DNA from 2 places in the Mesorhizobium sp. M7A.F.Ca.ET.027.02.1.1 genome. Region 1 is predicted to be linked to the other one. Evidence: predicted binding sites of a transcription regulator. Region 1 holds the regulator's gene; the other holds the start of a gene.
What was found. Region 1 encodes LexA, which represses DNA repair genes until DNA is damaged. Its sites were predicted from a motif close to TGTTCNNNNTGTGTTCNG; they were not measured.
Positions count from the first base shown of each region.

Region 2: recA (recombinase RecA) is a predicted target of LexA. The motif match lies at 1,210-1,227, and genes of this name have one in related genera.

Region 1 is NZ_RZOL01000165.1:6,997-10,415, reverse strand. Features, by position in the region: gene EN749_RS18770 (ComEC/Rec2 family competence protein) at 1-1,080, shown strand, start outside; gene lexA (transcriptional repressor LexA) at 1,074-1,814, opposite strand; gene kynU (kynureninase) at 2,224-3,419, opposite strand, start outside.
Region 2 is NZ_RZOL01000264.1:76-3,494, forward strand. Features, by position in the region: gene EN749_RS24390 (carbohydrate kinase family protein) at 63-1,007, opposite strand; gene recA (recombinase RecA) at 1,285-2,385, shown strand; gene alaS (alanine--tRNA ligase) at 2,682-3,419, shown strand, end outside.

The DNA of each region.
Region 1 (3,419 bases):
GGCTGGGCCGTTCACCGCGCGGGAAAAGCAAGACCGCCGCCCCCAAAGCGATCCATGCCCGGTTTCCTGACGCGAAAGTTCGTGCTCGCGGCAACCGGCCTTGCCATGACCTCCATCATCGCCGGCAGCGCCACGACGCTGTTTGCCATCTGGCATTTTCAGCGTGTGTCGCCGCTCAGCCTGTTCGCCAATCTGGCGGTTATGCCGATCGTCACCGTCGTCATGTTCCTGGCTGTCGCAAGCGCGCTGCTGATGCCTTTCGGATTGGATTGGCCGGCCCTCTACCTGATGGGCAAGGGTCTGACGGTGATGATCGCCATATCGGGTTGGATCTCCGAACGTTCGCCTGTCGATGCGGTTGGGCTGATTTCGCAGCAATCTGTCCTGCTGGTGACAATTGCCCTGGTCATCGCGACAATGGCGACAACTTGGCTGCGGCTCGCTGCTCTGCCATGCGCGCTGGCAGGCTTGCTGACCGTCTCGGATACGCGCACGCCGGATGTGCTGATCTCGGAGGACGCCCGACTGGTTGCCTTGCCGATCGGCGGTGGCGAACTCGCCGTCAGCCGCGCTCGGCCGAACGAATTCACCGTCGACAACTGGAAACGCGCACTAATATCCGAAACCATCGTCGTGCCGGAGGTGTTCGACAAGGGCGACGGGCAATTCGACGTCGCGGATGCCGTTGAGCTACCGCCGGGATCGCCGTTCTATTGCACCTCAGGCGTCTGCGTGGCCAGGCACACGTCCGGTGCGATCATTGCCTATGTCGAGGACCGCAAGGACACCTGGAAAGCCTGCGGTTTCGCCGAGCTGATCGTCATCAATGACGCCACCGCGTATGACGCCTGTCACAACCCGCTGGTTCTCGTCATCACCAAGCGGCAACTGGCTCGCAAAGGCAGTGCCGCGATCTTCTTCGATCGCCAATCGGCGACCACGCCGGCGACGATCAGCTTCGCCGTGGACAGCCCATACCGGCCCTGGCATGCGCAACGCAAATTCTCGCGCGAGGCGAGGGGGCTGCCACCCTTCAAGAGACCCGAGAAGCCAGTGGCTGAAACGCAGCCGCCTCAGTAGCGGCGGATCAGGCCAACGAGCTTGCCTTGCACCTTGACCCTGTCCGGCCCGAAAATACGGGTTTCATAGGCTGGATTGGCGGCTTCGAGAGCAATCGAAGCGCCCTTGCGGCGGAACCGCTTCAGCGTCGCTTCCTCTTCATCGACCAGCGCCACGATGATCTCGCCGGGGTTCGCCGTGTCGGCATTGCGGATGATGACGGTGTCGCCGTCGAAGATACCGGCCTCGATCATCGAGTCGCCCTTGACCTCCAGCGCATAGTGGGCACCGCCCATGATCATGTCCGGCGGCACCGAGATCGAATGCGTCTGATGCTGGATGGCATCGATCGGCACACCGGCGGCGATACGGCCCATGACCGGGATCGACACGGCGGAGACCGCATCGTCATCATTGCCGGGCGAGGGCATCCGCGAAGGCGCCGGCTTGATCTGCCGGCCAAGGGCACCACCCTGACCGAGACTGCCCTGGATGACGCTTGGCGAAAACTTCTTTGCCGCGTTGAGGCCGGGCGCGATCGAGTCCGGCAATCGCAGCACTTCCAGCGCGCGTGCCCGGTTGGGCAACCGGCGAATAAAGCCGCGCTCCTCAAGTGCGGTGATCAGCCGATGAATCCCGGATTTGGAGGCAAGGTCGAGCGCCTCCTTCATCTCGTCGAAGGATGGCGGAATGCCGCTCTCCTTCAGGCGTTCATGGATGAACATCAGCAGTTCATGTTGCTTGCGTGTCAGCATGGCGGCCCCCAGATTACCTGAAACCAGAATCGAAAAACAAACCCAGAACAAACACTATCTGTTCCAGTTGTGTTCTGCAACCGTTTAAAGTTTAATGAATTTGTTAAGGCTGCTGAAATTATTTGGGCTTGCCAGCGGGTCGCGATCGACAGGCGCCAACCACGGCAATGCGCCTGCTCACATTGAAATCATTATGGTTAATGACCTGTGGCTCATCCTCGACCCAAGGCTTGGCATCATCTGCCGATCGACCTCCACAAGGGACGCTATCAATCTTCGGGACGTTCGTTTGCCGTGAACGAAACGGAGCCAAAACGCCAACGTCTGTTGGCATTTGTGGCTGGAATTCAGCCCTCCGTCATCCGCCGGGCAGTGAGGGCGGCGACGGCAAATCGCGGAGATCGTTGCGTCAGGTAACGGCTTCCTTGACGGCGAAACGCTGGTCCTTCCATGCGCCCGTGCGCAGAATATCCGCCAGCACCTCAACCGCCAGCCACACATCCTTGTAGCCGACATAGAGCGGCGTGAAGCCGAAACGGATGGTCGATGGCGCGCGAAAATCACCGATGACGCCGCGCTCGATCAGCGCCCGCATGATTTGATAGCCGTGATCGTGAAGGAACGACACCTGGCTGCCGCGCCTGGTCGCGTCGCGGGTGGTCTCCAGCGTGAGGCCATAGGCGCCGCACTTTGCTTCGACGAGCTGGATGAACAGTTCCGTCAGCGCGACGCTCTTTTTTCGCAATGCCGCCATGTCGACGTCGTTCCAGATGACAAGCGCGCCTTTGAGCGCCCGCATCGACAGGACCGGCTGGGTGCCGCACAGAAAGCGGCGGATACCGGTGCCGGCAACATACCCCCGTTCGAAGGCAAAGGGCCGCGCATGGCCCCACCAGCCGCTGAGCGGCTGGCTGATATCGCCGTGATGGCGCTGCGCGGCATAGATGAAGGCCGGTGCGCCCGGACCGCCGTTGAGGTACTTGTAAGTGCAGCCGATGGCGAAATCGGCATTTGCCTGATCGAGCTCGACGGGCAGGGCGCCGGCGGTGTGGCATAGATCCCAGACGATCAGCGCTCCGGCCGCATGAGCCTTGCGCGTCAGCGCCGCCATGTCGCGCAGTTCACCCGATTTGTAGTTGACGTGGTTGACCAGCACCACCGCGACGTTTTCGTCGATCAGCTCTTCGATGGTGGGCGCGTCGACGCCCGCGAGGCGCAGCAGGACGCCGTCCCGTGTCGAGGCCACCCCTTCGGCGATGTACAGGTCGGTGGGGAAACTGTCACCCTCGGCGACGATGACCGACCGGCCCGGCCGCATCTCCAGCGCCGCATGCAGCACCTTGTAGATGTTGGTCGACGTCGTGTCGCAGACGACGGTCTGGCCGGCCGCGGCTCCAATCAGGCGTCCGAGTTGATCGCCGAGTTCGATCGGCATCTCGAACCATCCGGCCGTATTCCAGGCTCGGATGAGGTCCTGGGCCCATTCCTGGGTTGCCGCCTGCTGCAGCTCGCCGAAAACGGCATGAGACGCTGCCCCCAGTGAATTGCCGTCGAGATAGATCACCCCCTCCGGCAGAATGAAACGGTCGCGCATGGCCCGCAGCG
Region 2 (3,419 bases), on a different contig from region 1:
CCGGAATGCGGCGCGTCCGTCGGGACACCAGGCAACATCGCGGCACTATGAATTCGCCGGTCTCATGCCACTTCCCTGGCATCCGGCACAAGAGCCAGCGCTTCCGCGAAGCTTGAGGCGGTGAACTCGGGAACGGCGTTGGCGCTTTCGATGGCAAGCGTCGCCCCGGCGATGCCTTCGCGCAGGGCCACCCGCAGCGGCAGTCCGCGCAGCAAGGCAGCGACCGTTGCGCCCGCCAGCGCATCACCGGCCCCGGTGACGTCAGCGACTTTTCGGGGATTGGGCGGCATGATCGAAAAGGCGCCTGTTTCATCGAACCCCAGCACGGGCGCGTCGCCTGCCGTGACCACGCCACTGACGAGGCCGCTGCATCGCAACCCGTCGACGACCTCGCGCTGCCTGGCATTCGCGGCGACGCCGGCCAGCACCATGGCCTCGCGCCGGTTCATGAAGACCAGCGAGAGCTCCTTCAGCACCGGTATCAGCCGCACCACCTTGGCCGGCGAGATGGCAATGGCGAAAACCGGCTTGCCCGCGGCGAGCGCGACCAGCCGTTCCAGCGCCGCCGTCGGCAGGTTGGCGTCGCAGAACACGGCATCGGCGGCCGCGATTGCTTCGCGCACCCTGGAGCGGCGAATCTGTTTGGGAAAGGCCAACTCATAGAGCGCCATGTCGGCGAAGCCGACGATCAGCTCGCCCTCGCTGTCGATCAGCGCCGTGTAACTCGGCGTCGTGCGGTCGAGGAAGACCGCCGACAGGTCGGTAATGCCTGTCTCGGCGATGGCTCGCGAAACGGTATCGGCAGCGGCATCGCCGCCGCGAACCGACATCAGCGACGCGGAGACGCCGCGCCGCACGGCGCTGCGCAAAGCATTGAAGACGCCGCCGCCGACATCCTCGCGCATTGTGCCCGGATTGGAGGCGGCAGGCACGTAAGCGCCGGACACCTGGCCGCGTCGGTCGATATGGGCGCCGCCTATGGCCAGTATTTTCGCGGATTTCAGCATGCCGGCGATATGACCTTTGTTATTCCAGCCGCACAAGCGCTAGGTGCGACGGAGCTTCGCATGCGAGGCGGCGATTCGGCAGGTCGAAACAACCGAGCCGTCTGGCCCAACGTGCGGTGCATTCCTGATCGAATCCCTGGACAAAAAAAGAACAAATCCGGATATTCCTTGTTTTTCAGTTATTTGACCCCTCTTGCCAAATGAGAACAAAAAAGGTACAAATAGGCAGGGATTACGGATTGTCCGGCCTTCATTGACGACCAAGGGGTGATGTATCATGGCTCAGAATTCTTTGCGGCTGGTAGAGGACAAGGCAGTGGACAAATCAAAGGCTCTGGATGCGGCGCTGTCGCAGATCGAGCGGGCTTTCGGCAAGGGCTCGATCATGCGGCTCGGCGCCAACGATCAGGTCGTCGAGATTGAAACGGTGCCGACCGGCTCGCTTGGCCTGGACATCGCGCTTGGCGTCGGTGGCCTGCCGCGCGGCCGCATCATCGAGATCTACGGGCCGGAAAGCTCGGGCAAGACGACGCTTGCCCTGCACACCGTTGCCGAAGCCCAGAAGAAGGGCGGCATCTGCGCTTTCGTCGATGCCGAGCACGCGCTTGACCCGGTCTATGCCCGCAAGCTTGGCGTCGATCTCGAAAACCTTCTGATCTCGCAGCCTGACACTGGGGAGCAGGCGCTGGAAATCTGCGACACGCTGGTGCGCTCCGGCGCCATCGACGTGCTGGTGGTCGATTCGGTCGCGGCGCTGACGCCACGCGCCGAAATTGAAGGCGAGATGGGCGATTCGCTGCCCGGCCTGCAGGCCCGCCTTATGAGCCAGGCGCTGCGCAAGCTGACCGCGTCGATTTCGCGCTCCAACACCATGGTCATCTTCATCAACCAGATCCGCATGAAGATCGGCGTCATGTTCGGCTCGCCTGAAACCACCACCGGCGGCAATGCGCTGAAATTCTACGCTTCGGTGCGCCTCGACATCCGCCGCATCGGCTCGATCAAAGACCGCGACGAGGTTGTCGGCAACCAGACCCGCGTCAAGGTGGTCAAGAACAAGCTGGCGCCGCCCTTCAAGGTGGTCGAATTCGACATCATGTTTGGTGAGGGCGTCTCCAAAACCGGCGAACTGGTCGATCTCGGGGTCAAGGCTGGTATTGTCGAGAAGTCTGGCGCCTGGTTTTCCTATAACTCGCAGCGTCTCGGCCAGGGCCGCGAAAATGCCAAGCTGTTCCTGCGTGACAATCCCGACACGGCACGCGAGATCGAGTTGTCGATCAGGCAGAATGCCGGGCTGATCGCCGAAAAATTCCTCGAGAATGGCGGCCCTGAGCGCGGCGATGATGACGGTTTCGAGGAAGAATCCGGCGCGATGTAACAGCTTCGTGCGCGATGCCGGCCGGAGTTCGGCCATAATCGCTTTCTATTATCTCAGGCTTATGTAATCGAGTTCCGCGTTATTGCGTTTCGAAACCGCCGGCCCAGTGCCGGCGGTTTTGCGTTTCGGCGGCGGAACCAGGCCGGGTCGAACGGCCGGCAAAGGCCGTGGATTGGACCAATTCCGTGTTTCTGGACAGGGTGAAGCGCGGCGGCTAAAAGGCCAAGTCCTAATCTTCTAAAACGCAGAGCCCATTTCCGCCGGTTTGCCGGCGGCTTTTCCAAAAAGGCAGCATCATGAGTGGCGTGAACGAAATCCGGTCGACATTTCTCGACTACTTCCGCAAGGAGGGTCACGAGATCGTCGCATCGAGCCCGCTGGTGCCGCGCAACGACCCGACGCTGATGTTCACCAACGCCGGCATGGTGCAGTTCAAGAACGTCTTCACCGGTCTGGAGAAGCGGCCCTACTCGCGCGCCTCGACCGCCCAGAAGAGCGTTCGCGCCGGCGGCAAGCACAACGATCTCGACAATGTCGGCTACACCGCGCGCCATCTGACCTTCTTCGAGATGCTCGGTAATTTCTCCTTCGGCGACTATTTCAAGGAGCGCGCCATCGAGCTTGCCTGGAACCTGATCACCAGGGAGTTCGGGCTGAACAAGGACAAGCTGCTGGTCACCGTCTATCACACGGATGACGAGGCGGCCGGCTTCTGGAAGAAGATCGCCGGTTTTTCCGACGACCGCATCATTCGCATCGCGACCTCGGACAATTTCTGGGCGATGGGCGACACCGGACCGTGCGGGCCGTGCTCAGAAATCTTCATCGACCGCGGCGAACACATCTGGGGCGGCCCTCCCGGCAGCCCGGAGGAAGATGGCGACCGTTTCCTGGAATTCTGGAACCTGGTGTTCATGCAGTATGAACAGGTGACGAAGGAGGAGCGCATCGACCTGCCGCGTCCGTCGATCGACACCGGCATGGGCCTGGAGCGCATGGCATCCATCCTGCAAGGGGTGGAAAGCGTCTTCGAG